2 regions of the Nonomuraea sp. NPDC048882 genome follow, and region 1 is predicted to be linked to the other one. Evidence: predicted binding sites of a transcription regulator. Region 1 holds the regulator's gene; the other holds the start of a gene.
What was found. Region 1 encodes HrcA, which represses chaperone genes, less so after heat shock. Its sites were predicted from a motif close to TTGGCACTCTCNNNNNGAGAGTGCCAA; they were not measured.

Region 1 (7,248 bases):
CCAGCAGCACCGGCGCCGCCCCGGCCGCCCCGAACCGGGCGAGCTCGTCCTCCGAGACGCCGCCCTCAGGACCCACGACCATCACGATGTCGCCGCTCGCCGGCAGCGGAACCTTCGACAGCGGCCCTGCCGCCTCCTCGTGCAGCACCAGGCCCAGGGCCGCGCCGGCGAGCAGCTGTTCGACCTGGGCCGTGGTGGCGAGGTCCGTCACCTCGGGCAGGTGGAAGCGGCGGGCCTGCTTGCCCGCCTCGCGGGCCGTGGCACGCCACCGGCCCAGCGCCTTGGCGACCTTGTCGCCCTTCCACTGCGTGATGCTGCGCGCGGCCGACCACGGGACGATCACGTCCACGCCGGCCTCGGTCATCATCTCGACCGCCAGCTCGCCCCTGTCGCCCTTGGGCAGCCCCTGGACGACGACGAGCCGGGGCCCTGGCGCCTCGACCTGGTAGCGGCGCAGCACGTCGAGCCTGAGCGCGTCCTTCAGGGTCTCGCGTACGACGCACTCGGCCACCGTGCCGGCGCCATCGGTCAGATCGACCCGCTCACCGGCGCGCAGCCGTCGTACGGAGGCTGCGTGCCGCCCCTCGGGCCCGTCGAGCGTCAGCTCGGGGCCGTCGAGCGCGTCGGCCAGGAAGACGGGCGCCGTCACCGGCCGTTGAACGCGTCACGCAGGCGGGAGAAAAAACCCTGCTGACCCGGTGCGAACTTGCCAGGCGGGCGCTCCTCACCCCGCTGCCTGGACAGCTCGCGGAGCAGTTCTTCCTGGGCGGTGTCGAGGCGGGTCGGCGTCTCGACGTTGACGTGGATGAGCAGGTCGCCCCTGCCGGACTCGTTGAGCCGCTGCACGCCGCGGCCGTACATGGTGATGACCTGGCCGGACTGGGTGCCGGGGCGGACGTCGATCTCCTCGGAGCCGTCGAGCGTCTCCACCGCCAGCACGGTGCCGAGCGCGGCGGCCGTCATCGGGATCTGCACGGTGCAGTGGAGGTCGTCGCCGCGCCGTTCGAAGATCTCGTGGGCCCGTTCGACGATCTCCAGGAAGAGGTCTCCCGGCGGGCCGCCGCCTGGACCGACCTCGCCCTCGCCGGCGAGCTGGATGTGGGTGCCGTCCTCGACGCCGGCGGGGATGCGGACCTTGATCGTACGGCGGGTGCGCACCCGGCCGTCGCCGGAGCACTCCTGGCAGGGATGGCGGATGATCGTCCCGAAGCCACCGCACTGGGGGCACGGCCGCGAGGTCATGACCTGGCCCAGGAAGGAGCGGGTGACCTGGGAGATCTCACCGCGCCCGTTGCACATGTCGCAGGTGTCGGGGTGGGTGCCCGCCGCCGCGCCGGCGCCGTGGCACACCTCGCACAGCACGGCCGTGTCGACGGCCAGCTCGCGGGTGGTGCCGAACGCCGTCTCGCGCAGGTCGAGCTCCACCCTGATGGTGGCGTTGCGGCCTCTGCGGGCGCGTGAGCGCGGCCCGCGGGCGCCGGCGGCCGTGCCGAAGAAGGCGTCCATGATGTCGCTGAACGGGAAGCCCGCGCCGAACCCGCCCGCGGCGCCCGCGCCCGCTCCCGCACCGCCGAAGGGGTCGCCACCCAGGTCGTACATCTGGCGCTTGTTGGGGTCGGAGAGCACCTCGTAGGCCTGCGTGATCTCCTTGAACCGCTCCTGGGTCTCAGGATCGGGGTTCACGTCGGGGTGCAGCTCACGGGCGAGACGGCGGTAGGCCTTCTTGATCTCGTCCTGACTCGCGTCACGGCGCACCCCGAGGGTGGCGTAGTAGTCGCTGTTTGCCACTTATCGACCTCTTATGATGCAGCCAGGATCTGGCTGACGTAGCGTGCCACCGCGCGTACGGCGCCCATCGTCACGGGATAGTCCATCCTGGTCGGCCCGAGTACGCCGAGCCGGGCCAGTTGGTTGTCGCCAGAACCGTATCCGGTCGCGACGATGGATGTCCCCCGCAGGTAGGGGTTTTCCGCGCCGATGCGCACGGTGAGCGCGGACGGGGTGTCTGAGGTTGTCTCGCCGAGCAGCCGCATGAGGACCACCTGCTCCTCCAGCGCCTCCAGCACGTCACGCAGGCCGGTGGTGAAGTCGGCGCCGGCGAGGTTGGCCGCGCCGGCGAACACGATCTTCTCGTCGTGCCGCTCGACCAGCGTCTCGAGCAGGACCGACAGGACCGTGGCCACCACGGGCCGGTCTTCGAGGGGCAGCCGCTCGGGCAGGTCGGCGACCAGGTCGGGCACGCTGCTCAGGCCGCAGCCGTCGAGGCAGGAGTTGAGCACCGCGCGCAGGTGCGCGATGCGGGCGTCCTCCACCACCTCGGGCAGCTCGACCACGCGCTGCTCGACGCGGCCGGTGTTGGTGATCAGCACGAGCATGACCCGCCGGTCGCTCAGCGGGACCAGCTCGACGTGTCTGACCGTCGAACGGGTCAGCGTCGGATATTGCACGACCGCGACCTGCCGGGTCAGCTGCGCGAGCAGCCGGACCGTGCGGGTGACCACGTCGTCGAGGTCGACCGCGCCGGCCAGAAACGTCTCGATGGCTCTGCGCTCGGCCCCGGACAGCGGCTTCACCTGCGAGAGCCGGTCGACGAACAGGCGGTAGCCCTTGTCCGTCGGCACGCGGCCCGCGCTGGTGTGCGGCTGGGTGATGTAGCCCTCCTCCTCCAGCGCGGCCATGTCGTTTCTGACCGTCGCGGGGGAGACCTTCAGGTTGTGGCGCTCGGCGAGCGCTTTGGAGCCCACCGGTTCGTTGGTGGACACGTAGTCTTCGACAATGGCTCTGAGCACAGCCAGCTTACGTTCGTCGAGCACGTGCTCACCTCCTGCCTCTGTCTCTGTCAGGAACGCGGTGTCTAGCACTCTGTGTTCCCGAGTGCCAAGTGTACGGCTCTCGCCCACAAGGTGCGATAACAGCGGGTCCCATCCTGCTGCTGGCGTGGTGTGAGCGACAGGCCTCAGACTGGCGAACATGACCGACGATTCTCAGCCCCCGCCGTACGGCCCCCCGTCTGAGCAGGGGCCTCACCACGGTCAGCCGCAACCTCCTCAGTACGGGCCGCCTTCCGGGCCGCAGCCCGGCCCTGGCCCCGATCAACCTTACGGACAGTCACCGTACGGACAGCCACCGTACGGGCAACCGCCTTACGGGCCGCCGCCGCAGGGACAGCAGCCCCCGTACGGACAGCCTCCGCCCTACGGGCAGCAGCCGCAGTACGGTGAGCCCACCCAGTTCGGCCCGCCACCTCAGTACGGACAATACGGCCAACAGGCCCAATTTCCACCACGAATCGACTCCAAAGCCATAAAGCCCAGCCTGTGGTGGCTCGCCGCCGCCTGGGGCGTGTTCCTGGTGTGCGTGGTGGCGGGTGTGGCCCTGTTCGGCGGCGGCCTGGTGAGCAGCGTGGCGGACATGGCGCCGACGAAGACGTTCGCGCCCGGCGAGAGCATCACGGTGTCGGTCGATCCGGCCGACAAACCGGCCGTCTACGTCGCCAGCGACGCCCGTATCTCCTACGACTGCGCCATCTCCGGCGGCCCCGGTCAGGCCAGGCTCGCCAAGGTCCCCGGAAACCAGAGCGTCACCTGGGACAACACCGTCTGGCAGGAGATCCTCGTGATCAACGCGCCGGCCAAGGGCGACTACCAGCTCACCTGCACCAACCAGGAGCAGGCCACCGTCCGCTACGGCGTGGGCCGCGACGTCCTGTCCAGCCTGGGCGGCGTCACCGGTGGGCTGGCGGGGCTGTTCCTGCTGCCCGGCGCGGGCCTGCTGGCCGCCGTCGCCGGCACGGTCGTCGTCCTGGTACGCCGGAGTGGCGCCCGCAAGCGCCTTGCGGTCAGCGGGTGATTTGCTACGGTCCCCGTGTGTACGAGGGCGATGTTCTGGCGGGAAACTGGCGTCGGCCGGGCAAGGGGAAGATCCCCAAGGTGCCCGCCGAGATCGATCTGGTCGTCGAGGACGCCGACAGCGGCTTCTGCGGCGCCGTGGTGGCCTGCGACAAGGAGGCCGTCACGCTCGAAGACCGGTTCGGCAAGCGCCGCCTGTTCCCGCTGGCGCCCGCCGCCTTCCTGCTGGAGGGCAAGCCCGTGACCTTGGTACGCCCCGCCGCCGCCCCCGCCGCGCCCCGGCGCAGCGCCTCGGGCTCCGTCGCCGTGGAAGGGCTGCGGGCCAGGGTCGCCAGGCAGAGCCGGATCTACGTGGAAGGCGTCCACGACGCCGCCCTCGTCGAGAAGATCTGGGGCCATGACCTGCGGGTCGAGGGGGTCGTGGTCGAATACCTCGAAGGCGTGGACGACCTGCCCGCCATCGTGGCCGAGTTCGGCCCGGAGCCGGGGCGGCGGCTGGGCGTGCTGGTGGACCACCTGGTGCCCGGCTCCAAGGAGAGCAGGATCGCCGCCGAGATCACCTCGCCGGACGTGCTCGTGGTGGGGCATCCGTACATCGACATCTGGCAGGCGGTCAAACCGTCCGTGCTGCGCATCCCCGCCTGGCCCGACGTGCCGCGCGGGGTGCCGTGGAAGGAGGGCGTGATCGCGGCCCTGGGCTGGCGCATGGAGCCGGCGCAGGCGTGGCGGCGCATTCTCGGCGCTGTCTCGACGTACACGGACCTGGAGCCGGAACTGCTCGGCCGGGTCGAGGAACTGATCGACTTCGTTACGGAGGCACCATGAGCCAGGACCCGCCCCAGCCGCCGCCCGATGACGACGCCACCAAGAAGATCTCCCCCGCCGACATCCCACCCCCGGCGTCCGGCCCCCAGCCCGGCTACGGCCAGCAACCCAGCTCGCAGCCCGGCTACGGGCAGCAGCCCAGCTCCCAGCCCGGGTACGGGTACGGCCAGCAGCCCGGCTCCCAGCCTGGTTACGGTCAGCCCGGGTACGGCCAGCAGCCCGGCTCGCAGCCGGGGTACGGCCAGCCCGGGTACGGCCAGCCTGGTTACGGGCAGCAGAACCCGTCCGGCCAGCAACTCCCCTACGGCCAGCTGCCCCACTCGGCCCCGGGCTACGGCCAGCCCCCACCCGGTTACGGTCAACCCGGCTATGGTCAACCGAACTACGGTCAGCCCGGCTACGCGCCGGGCCGCGGCGAGCCGTACGTGCCCGGCAGGTTCGGCCCCCGCCCCGGCACCGACGACACCACCATGGCCATGCTGGCGCACCTGCTCGGCCTGCTGGTCTCCTGGATCGGCCCGCTGATCATCTACTTGATGAAGAAGGACGAGGCCCCCTACGTCAGAGACCAGGCGGCGGAGGCGCTGAACTTCCAGATCACGATGTTCATCGGCTACCTCGTCGCCGGCATCCTGACCGTCATCTTCATCGGCGTCCTGCTGCTGCCGGTCATCTGGGTGCTGTCGCTGATCTTCCACATCCAGGCCGCGGTGGCCAGCAACAAGGGCCAGCCGTACCGCTACCCGTTCTCCATCCGGATGATCTCCTAGACCAGAAGGTCCCTGACGAGGGCGTCGGCGAGCAGCCGTCCCTGGAGGGTGAGCACCATCAGGCCCGCCTTGAACGGCTCGGGCTCCAGCAGCCCGCGCGCCAGCGCGCTCGCCACAGTGGGGCGGGCTGCGGGCGCCACCCGCGCCAGCGGGTAGCCGGAGGACAGCCGCAGCTCCAGCATCAGCCGCTCGGCGTCGCGGTCGTCCTGGCCGAGCACCTCGCGCGCGTGGGCGGGCGAGGCACCGCCGGCCAGGCGTTGCGCGTAGGCGGCCGGATGTTTGACGTTCCACCAGCGGGTGCCGCCGACGTGGCTGTGGGCGCCGGGGCCGGCGGCCCACCAGTCGCCGCCGGTCCAGTAGAGCAGGTTGTGCCGGCAGCGGGCGGCGTCGTTCACTGCCCAGTTCGACACCTCGTACCAGCGCAGACCGGCCCCTGAGAGCAGCTCGTCGGCGATGAGGTAGCGGTCGGCGGCCACGTCGTCGTCGGGCATCGGCAGCTCACCGCGCCGGATCCTGGCCGCCAGACGGGTGCCCTCCTCGACGATCAGCGAGTACGCGGACACGTGGTCGGGCCCGGCCTCGATGGCCGCGGTCAGCGAGGCCCGCCAGTCGTCGTCGCTCTCGCCCGGGGTGCTGTAGATCAGGTCGAGGTTGACGTGGTCGAACCCGGCCTGCCGGGCCTCCTTGACGGCCGCCGCGGCCCGGCCGGGCGTGTGCTGCCGGTCGAGGACCCGCAGCACGTGCTCGCGCGCGCTCTGCATGCCGAAGCTGATCCGGTTGAACCCGCCCTGGCGGAGTTTCTCCAGGTATGACGGGTCGACGGACTCGGGGTTGGCCTCCGTGGTGACCTCCGCCCCCGGCGCCAGCCCGAACTCGGAGTCGATCGCCGCCAGGATCCTGGCCAGGTCCTCGGGCGGCAGCAGGGTGGGCGTGCCCCCGCCGAAGAACACCGTCTCCACCGGCAGCTCGGTGGCGCCCAGGACGCGGCGGGCCAGGCGGATCTCCGTCACGACCGTGTCGGCGTAGTCGTGGTGGGAGGCGCCGGGACCGAGCTCGGTGGCGGTGTAGGTGTTGAAGTCGCAGTAGCCGCAGCGGGTCACGCAGAACGGCACGTGCACGTAGAAGCCGAACGGGCGCTCGCCGAGGCCCCGGAGGGCGCTGTCGGGCAGTTCGCCCGAGGTGGGCGCGGGATCGCCGTCAGGCAGGGTGGATGGCACACCACCAGTTTGCCCGCCTCCCAAGAGTGCTCCAATCCGACTGCAAGTCACACCATGTCCACTGATGTCATACCGGCGAAGGGGGAAACATCATGGCGGGCATCGGCATCGTGGGGGCGGGGATCTCGGGGCTCACCCTCGCGCTGCGGCTGCAGCAGCTCGGCGTCGAGACCACGCTCTACTGCGAGCGCGGGGCCGAGTCGATCCGTACGGGGCGGCTGCCCAACACCGTGGCCAGGATGGGCCACACGCAGGAACGGGAGCGGGAGCTGGGCAGCGTCCACTTCCGCGACCCCGGGTGCCTCATGAACTCCGCCACGCTCTCGATCAAGGGCGATCCGCCGCTGGAGTTCACGGGATACGTGACCGAGCCGTTCCACGCCGTCGACTTCCGGCTGCTGCTGCCCGCGTTCATGGACGACTACGCCGAACGGGGCGGCGAGATCGTGGTGGCGGGCGCGGAGCCGGACGCGGCGCAGGTGGATCGCTGGTCGCGGGGGCACGAGCTGATGGTGGTGGCGGCGGGACGGCGCTCGGTGGCCGAGCTCTTCCCGCGCGATCCGGAACGTTCTCCGTACGACAGGCCGC
Region 2 (7,248 bases), on a different contig from region 1:
TTTCCGACAGGTCGCTCATCGCGACCTCGACCCGGTCGGTACGGGTGGTCAGATCGGACATCGACTTGTCGAGCCGGGTGAAGCGGCTGGCCGCGGCCTCCATGCTGGAGTTGAGGGTGGCCAGCTTGGCGGAGAAGTCGGACATGCCCTTGGTGATGCCGTCGGTGGTGTCGAGCACCGACTGCAGCTTGCCGAGGGCTTCGTCCACGCTCTCGCCCACGGTGCCGAGGTCGGCCCACAGGCTGGGCAACTCGGAGACGGGGGCCACCCGGGCGTCCACGTCGCCGACCCTCGCGTCCACCTCGCCCACCCTGGCGCCCACGGCGTCCACGTGGTCGCGTACGGCCTCGACGTGCTGCGCCAGGCCCTCCGCCCACATCGGCGGCTTGGCGGAGATCTCGTCCAGCCGCCCGCTCACCGACTCCAGCGTGCCGCTGAGCCCGCCCAGCTCGCGCTCGCGCACCTCGCGCAGCAGCCACTCCATGCCTTCGAGCCGCTGGCGGATCTCGTCGAGCACGGCGCCCTGCGTGCGCTGCTCGTAGACGTGGTCCTGGGCGGCACGCGCGAGCAGGTCGCGCATCCTCTTGGGTACGGCGTCATGCGCGCCCGTCTGAAGCAGGGTGGTGTGGTTGGAATGGTCCACCGAAAGCTCCTTCGCTCGCCGACGGTCTGCCGCGCAGCGGTGGGGTTGGTCCGGTTCATCTGAAAGAGCGAGAACGCGGGTGACCGCATTAAGGGGGAGAACTCCCGCCCGCCAACCTTAGCCTTTCGATCATGGTCCGTCAGGGCCGAAGTGAAAGATCGCCGTTAACGCGCGGATGACCGAGTTTGGAGGTTCAGGCAGGTGAGAGGGGCTTGCAGAGAAGAACCGATGGTTTGTCGAGAATGCGAGTCAAGATGACGACGGCCGAGTTGTCGCCTTTGAGGCGCAGGTCGGCGCGGAGGCGTTCGATGTCGACCGCGGAGCCCCGCTTTTTGATGGTGATATTGCCGATTTGTCGCTCGCGGAGAAGCGCGCGGAGTTTTTTCAGAGAGAACGGGAGAATGTCCTCTATTTCGTATCTGGTGGCCCATGGGGTGTCCACCGGGTCGTCCGCGGTGATGTAGGCGATCAGCGGGTCGAGCAGCCTGCCGCCGACCAGCTCGGCCACTTCGGCGACGAGATGGGCGCGGACGGCGGCGCCGTCCGGCTCGTACACGTACCGGCCGGCGGGGCCGACCGGCGCGGGGGTGGCGGTGACGCCGGCGGCCGTGAGGGAGTGGCCGCCGGGCAGCAGCGTGGCGCGCCGGCCGCCGCCCTGGCCGGTCCAGATCGTGGCTTCCTTGACCTCGCCCTTGTACGAGACCCACTCCGTCTGCGCGCCTTCGGGGATGAACTCGTACGGGATGCCGGGCGCGACCTTGACGCAGGCCAGGCCAGCGCGGGAGATCAGGTCGAGCACCACGGGCCACGGCGGGGAGTAGGCCATGGGGTCGAACGTCCTGCCCCTGCCGGTCCGCCTGGCCGGATCGGCGAACAGCACGTCGTACTCCTCCGGCCTGATCTGCGCCGCGTCGCCCACGCGTACCGTCACCCGGTCGTCCACGCCGAGCGCGCGGGCGTTGGCCGCGGCCACGGCGACGGTCAGCGGGTCGGTGTCCACGGCGGTCACGGCGCAGCCGGCGCGGGCCAGCGCGAGCAGGTCACCGCCGATGCCGCAACAGGCGTCCACGACTTGGAGCGCCTTCCCGGCCGCCGGTGCGGTCGCCGATCCAGGCTCCGGCCCGGTCGGCGCTTCGAATGTGTGTCCGGCCATCGCCGGCAGGCGGCGGGCGCGGTGCTCGGCGACCTCAGCCCTGGTGGACTGCTCCAGGCCGTGCGGCGTGAAATACATCACCGCCGCGTCCTCGCCGAACTTGGCCTTCGCCCGTTCCCTGAGCCCCGCCTGGGTGAGCGCGGCGGAGGTGAGGGCGGCGTCGTACGTCCTGCGCAGCGCGGTGGCGGCGGCGACCGGGTCGGCGCCGGCGAGCTCACCGGCCCGCGCCAGGGCCTCCTGGCCGCGCGGGGTCAGCAGCTCGGTGAAGGCGTCGAGGTCCACGTCGTCCGACGTTAGCGCCACGGCGTACCCGGATCGTCCCGCAGACGGGGGGAGATGGGAGTATTTGTCCACGTAGCGGCCTTGACGAGGCCCGGGCTTTGACGCCTGATCGCTCAGAGCAGACGCGTTCGTGTTGACTGTCAAGCCCCTCTTGCATATGTTTCGTGTTGGCACTCTCCCCTTGAGAGTGCCAACGTGCGACGAGGCAGGTCTGACACCCGCGACGGCAGGCCCCGCTGGTCGCCTCTTCTGATCATTCAAATCTGAAGGGGAGGTCCGATCGTGACGACCGCCACCAAGGTTCCCGTTAAGCCGCTCGGCGACCGCATTGTGGTTCAGCCGCTTGAGGCCGAGCAGACCACCGCTTCCGGCCTGGTCATCCCTGACACCGCCAAGGAGAAGCCGCAGGAGGGCAAGGTCCTCGCGGTGGGCCCGGGCAACTGGGACGAGGACGGCGACAAGCGGATTCCGCTCGACGTCTCCGAGGGCGACATCGTCCTCTACAGCAAGTACGGCGGCACCGAGGTCAAGTACGGCGGCGAGGAGTACCTCGTGCTCTCCGCCCGCGATGTTCTCGCGATCATCGAGAAGTAGCCGGATGTGTCGAGCCCCGGGCGCTCTTGAGGGCGGCCGGGGCTTTCGACGCTAGGAGAGGACTTTCAGTTATGGCGAAGATCCTGGAGTTCAACGAGGACGCCCGCCGTGCGCTCGAGCGCGGTGTGAACGCCCTCGCGGACGCCGTGAAGGTAACCCTCGGCCCGCGTGGCCGCAACGTCGTCATCGACAAGAAGTTCGGTGCGCCGACGATCACGAACGACGGTGTGACCATCGCTCGTGAGATCGAGCTGGAGGAGCGCTACGAAAACCTCGGCGCCCAGCTCGCCAAGGAAGTGGCCACCAAGACCAACGACATCGCGGGCGACGGCACCACCACCGCGACCGTCCTGGCCCAGGCCATGGTCCGCGAGGGCCTGCGCAACGTGGCCGCCGGCGCCTCGCCGCTGTCGCTCAAGCGCGGCATCGACAAGGCCGCCAAGGAGATCAGCGACAAGCTGCTCGCCAGCGCCCGTGAGGTCGGCGACAAGAAGGAGATCGCCAATGTCGCGACGATCTCCGCGCAGGACGCCAAGATCGGCGAGCTGATCGCCGAGGCGTTCGACAAGGTGGGCAAGGACGGTGTCCTCACCGTCGAAGAGTCCAACGCCATGGGCATGGAGCTCGAGTTCACCGAGGGCATGCAGTTCGACAAGGGCTACCTGTCGGCCTACATGGTGACCGACCCCGAGCGGATGGAAGCCGTCCTCGAAGACGCCTACATCCTGCTCACCCAGGGCAAGATCGCCTCCATCGCGGACTTCCTGCCGCTGCTGGAGAAGATCGCCCAGACCAAGAAGCCGCTGCTCGTGGTCGCCGAGGACGTCGAGGGCGAGGCCCTGGCCGTCCTGGTCACCAACAAGATCCGCGGCACCTTCACCTCCGTGGCCGTCAAGGCCCCGGGCTTCGGTGACCGCCGCAAGGCGATGCTGCAGGACATGGCCATCCTCACCGGCGGCCAGGTCGTCAGCGAAGAGGTCGGCCTCAAGCTGGAGCACGTCGGTCTCGAGGTGCTCGGCACGGCCCGCCGCGTCGTCGTCACCAAGGACGCCACGACCATCGTCGACGGCGCCGGTGACGCGCAGGCCATCGAGGACCGCGTCAAGGAGATCAAGATTGCCATCGAGCAGTCCGACTCCGACTGGGACCGCGAGAAGCTGCAGGAGCGCCTGGCCAAGCTCGCCGGCGGTGTGTGCGTGCTGCGTGTCGGCGCCGCCACCGAGGTGGAGCTGAAGGAGAAGAAGCACCGCCTCGAGGACGCGATCTCCGCGACCCGCGCCGCGATCGAGGAGGGCATCGTCTCCGGCGGTGGCTCCGCGCTCATCCACGTCTCCAAGGAACTCGACGACCTCGGCCTGACGGGCGACGAGGCCACCGGTGTCGGCGTCGTGCGCCGCGCCCTGGTGGAGCCCGCCCGCTGGATCGCCGAGAACGCCGGTCTCGAGGGTTACGTGGTGACGCACAAGGTGGCCGAGCTGAAGGCCGGCGAGGGCTTCAACGCCGCCACCGGCGAATACGGCAACCTGCTCGACCAGGGTGTCATCGACCCGGTCAAGGTCACGCGCTCGGCCGTGCAGAACGCGGCGTCGATCGCGGGCATGCTGCTCACCACCGAGGCGCTCGTGGTGGACAAGCCCGAGGAGGAGGCCCCGGCCGCCGGCCAGGGCCACGGTCACGGCCACGGCCACTGACCTCACGTCCGACCGTTTCACGGCCCGCACCCGTCCGGGGGTGCGGGCCGTGACGCGTTTGCGGGGGTGTACGCGTCCGGGGGTATGGGCTGTGACGCGTTCGCGGGGGCGTACGCGTCCGGGGGCCGTTGTGCGCTTCCGTGGCGTACCCGTCCGGGGGTATGGGCGCGGGGGGTGCCCCGTGCGGGGGTGCGGGCTGTGACGCGGTTCTGGGGCGTATCCGTCCGGCGGCTACGGGCCGCCGTGACACGGTTTCCGAGCCGCCCGGCGGCGTGGGCGCAGGACGTACGCTGAGCCCTGACTCGACGCGGGGAGGGTGGGGGCGCGGATGCGGTACCAGCGGGCCGTGGAGCGGTTGCGGATGCTCGCGCAGGCCTGCGAGCAGACCCGGCGCGTGCCGGCGGACGAGCCGTTCCTGAAGGAGGCGTACGTCTTCGGTGACCTGCTGGAGGGCGCCGACCCCATCGAGGCGATCGAGGTCGCCTTCGTCCTGAACCTGCCGCCCGAGGAGGTGTCGTGGGGCTCCCACCCGCCCGGCACGGCGTGGCTGGTGGACTTCCTGCGCCTGGACAAGGGTGGGATCGCGTACTGGTGGCGTTCCCACCTTGATCCGGTGGCCAACCATCTCATTCGCGAGCCCGTACGATTCTGGTCGCTGGCCGGGATCGAGCCCGGGGTGCTGGAGGCGCTGGCTGAGCGCCGCTTCGAGTCGGCCCGCGAGCAGACGACCGCCGTCCGCCGCCCACCGGCCCAGGTGGAGGCCGAGCTGAAGACGACCCTGGACCACCTGAGATCGGTCCATGCGGCGTTCTGGGACCGTCAGTGGCGCCGCGAACACCGGGGGCTGGGCCGCTATCCGGAGCATCACCTGTGGGAGGCGGTGCAGGGCTACCTGGAACTCCTCTACGAGCATGCTGGACGCGTCGACCTTGGCGAACGTGACGAGCATGCCGACCACGGCGAACGTGACGAGCGCGATGGGCCCGACGGACGCGACGAGCGCGACGAGTCCGACAAACGCGACGAAGGCTAGGAACGACACGAGGCCGGCGACCCGCGACGTGACCGGCGTGGATCGCAGTGGGGGTGGTGGTGCAGGCCGTGGCCGGGGTGATGGGCGTGGGTGGTGATCAGGGAGCGGGTCGCAACAGGGGTTGATGGTGGGGTGGTTTTGCGGAAGGGTCCGATGTTTGCGGGGGTTGGGTGGGTTCGGGGGTCGCGTTCGGGGAGGGACTTTCGCGGGCTGGAGCGGCAGGATGGGGGGAATTGGGGGAAAAGGTGGAAAGTTGGAGTAAACCGAGCACGGGCGATAAGCGTCGGCGGCATGACAAATGTCGTGCATTCCAGGTTATGGGATGAAATATTATGTCAGTATTAAGGCTTAGTGTGGTCAATTGATTACTGACAGTTATCGTCGCTTCAATGTGACCAATCCGTAGCCGTTCGCTATGACGACAGGCAGGATCAGTGCGGGCATCATGCCTATCGTGAGCGAGGGAAGCGTCGCCGACGCCAAAATTGGGGTAAGGCTCGCGTCGAGACTTCCGGCACGGACGGATGACTCCGACCTTAGGGAACTGACGAGCCTCGCCGTGCAGGGGGATCGCAGTGCGATCGAATCTCTGCTCGGTGAGTTGCGTCCGATGGTGGTGCGGTATTGCCGCGCCAGGCTGGGCCGGGTTTCAGGGCAATATCACATTGCCGATGACGTGGCCCAGGAGGTGTGCATCGCGGTGTTGTCCGCACTGCCGCGATACCGCGACATGGGGAGGCCTTTCGCGTCGTTCGTGTTCGGGATCGCCTCGCACAAGGTGGCCGACGCGCTGCGGAGCTCGGTGCGCTCTGCGGTGCCGACCCAGGATCTGCCCGACGGGCCCGACGACGGGCCGGGGCCTGAGGAGACGGTGGTCCGCTACATCGAGGTGGAGCACGCCAGGCGGTTACTGGCCAGGCTTCCCGACAATCAGCGCGAGTTGCTGCTGCTGCGGGTGGTGTCGGGGTTGTCGGCCGAGGAGACCGGTAATGTACTCGGTATGTCACCGGGTGCGGTCCGCGTCGCCCAGCATCGGGCGCTGGCCAGGTTGAGGCAGATGGCCGAGCTGGAGTCGGCTTGACGCCTGAGGACGAGACCGACGCGCTGCTCGACGCGCTCGGTCGTGGACAGACGCCTGACTCAGGCGATCCAGCGGCGCGGTTGCTGGCCGCGCTGCTCGAAGACGTCGGTCAGCGGCGCTCCTCCGTGTCGATGACGCCGTCGACATAGCCTCTGGCGTAGTCCCAGCTGACGTAGTCGGCGGGGTCAGGGTGAAAGGCCGGCTCGTGCACCTGCGGCTGGCCTTTCTCGATCATCTGCTTCAGGTTGCCGCGCAGCAGCTCCCAGTCGAAGAAGTGCTGCTCGCCGCATTCCGGGCAGTCGAGTACGAGCCCCAAAACCCCCTGCGGTTCGAGCAGGGAGCGGAAGACCTCGACGTCGGCGAGGTCGGTGATGGCCTCGTCACGTTCGGCCGCCGTCAGTGGCTCGGCGTCGTCGAGTGCGCCCATCGCTGAGGAAGGGTCGTTCGGATCGTCCGCGAACGGATCGCGGGGGACGTCTTCCAGCACCTTCCCACCATATGACCGAAGCGGCCCCAGCGGTGGGCTTTACCTCAGCCATCCGCGGCTGGCGGCCTCCACGCCCGCGTGGAAGCGGGATTGAGCGCCCAACTCGGTCATGGCCTCGGCGAATCTGGCGCGTACGGTACGTACCGACACCCCGAGCTGGCGGGCGATCGAGTCGTCGCACATGCCCTGCGCGGCCAGCCGCAGCACCTGGACCATGCCCTCGCTCCGCCCGCTCCAGGGCAGGGGCAGCGCGCGGGCCCACAGCTCGTCGAACAGCGAACTGA

Region 2: the regulator HrcA is predicted to act here: its motif matches at 2,246-2,272, upstream of groES (co-chaperone GroES).

What each region holds. Positions count from the first base shown of each region.
Region 1 covers NZ_JBEZGB010000001.1:814,000-821,247, forward strand. The annotation lists gene AB0C27_RS03500 (16S rRNA (uracil(1498)-N(3))-methyltransferase) at 1-649, opposite strand, end outside; gene dnaJ (molecular chaperone DnaJ) at 646-1,788, opposite strand; gene hrcA (heat-inducible transcriptional repressor HrcA) at 1,800-2,813, opposite strand; gene AB0C27_RS03515 (hypothetical protein) at 3,109-3,267, opposite strand; gene AB0C27_RS03520 (hypothetical protein) at 3,361-3,849, shown strand; gene AB0C27_RS03525 (DUF3097 domain-containing protein) at 3,867-4,673, shown strand; gene AB0C27_RS03530 (DUF4870 domain-containing protein) at 4,670-5,443, shown strand; gene hemW (radical SAM family heme chaperone HemW) at 5,440-6,660, opposite strand; gene AB0C27_RS03540 (styrene monooxygenase/indole monooxygenase family protein) at 6,753-7,248, shown strand, end outside.
Region 2 covers NZ_JBEZGB010000032.1:24,244-31,491, reverse strand. The annotation lists gene AB0C27_RS53295 (hypothetical protein) at 1-643, opposite strand, end outside; gene AB0C27_RS53290 (class I SAM-dependent methyltransferase) at 837-2,078, opposite strand; gene groES (co-chaperone GroES) at 2,358-2,672, shown strand; gene groL (chaperonin GroEL) at 2,744-4,363, shown strand; gene AB0C27_RS53275 (hypothetical protein) at 4,692-5,396, shown strand; gene AB0C27_RS53270 (sigma-70 family RNA polymerase sigma factor) at 5,842-6,477, shown strand; gene AB0C27_RS53265 (DUF5319 domain-containing protein) at 6,587-6,964, opposite strand; gene AB0C27_RS53260 (helix-turn-helix transcriptional regulator) at 7,004-7,248, opposite strand, start outside.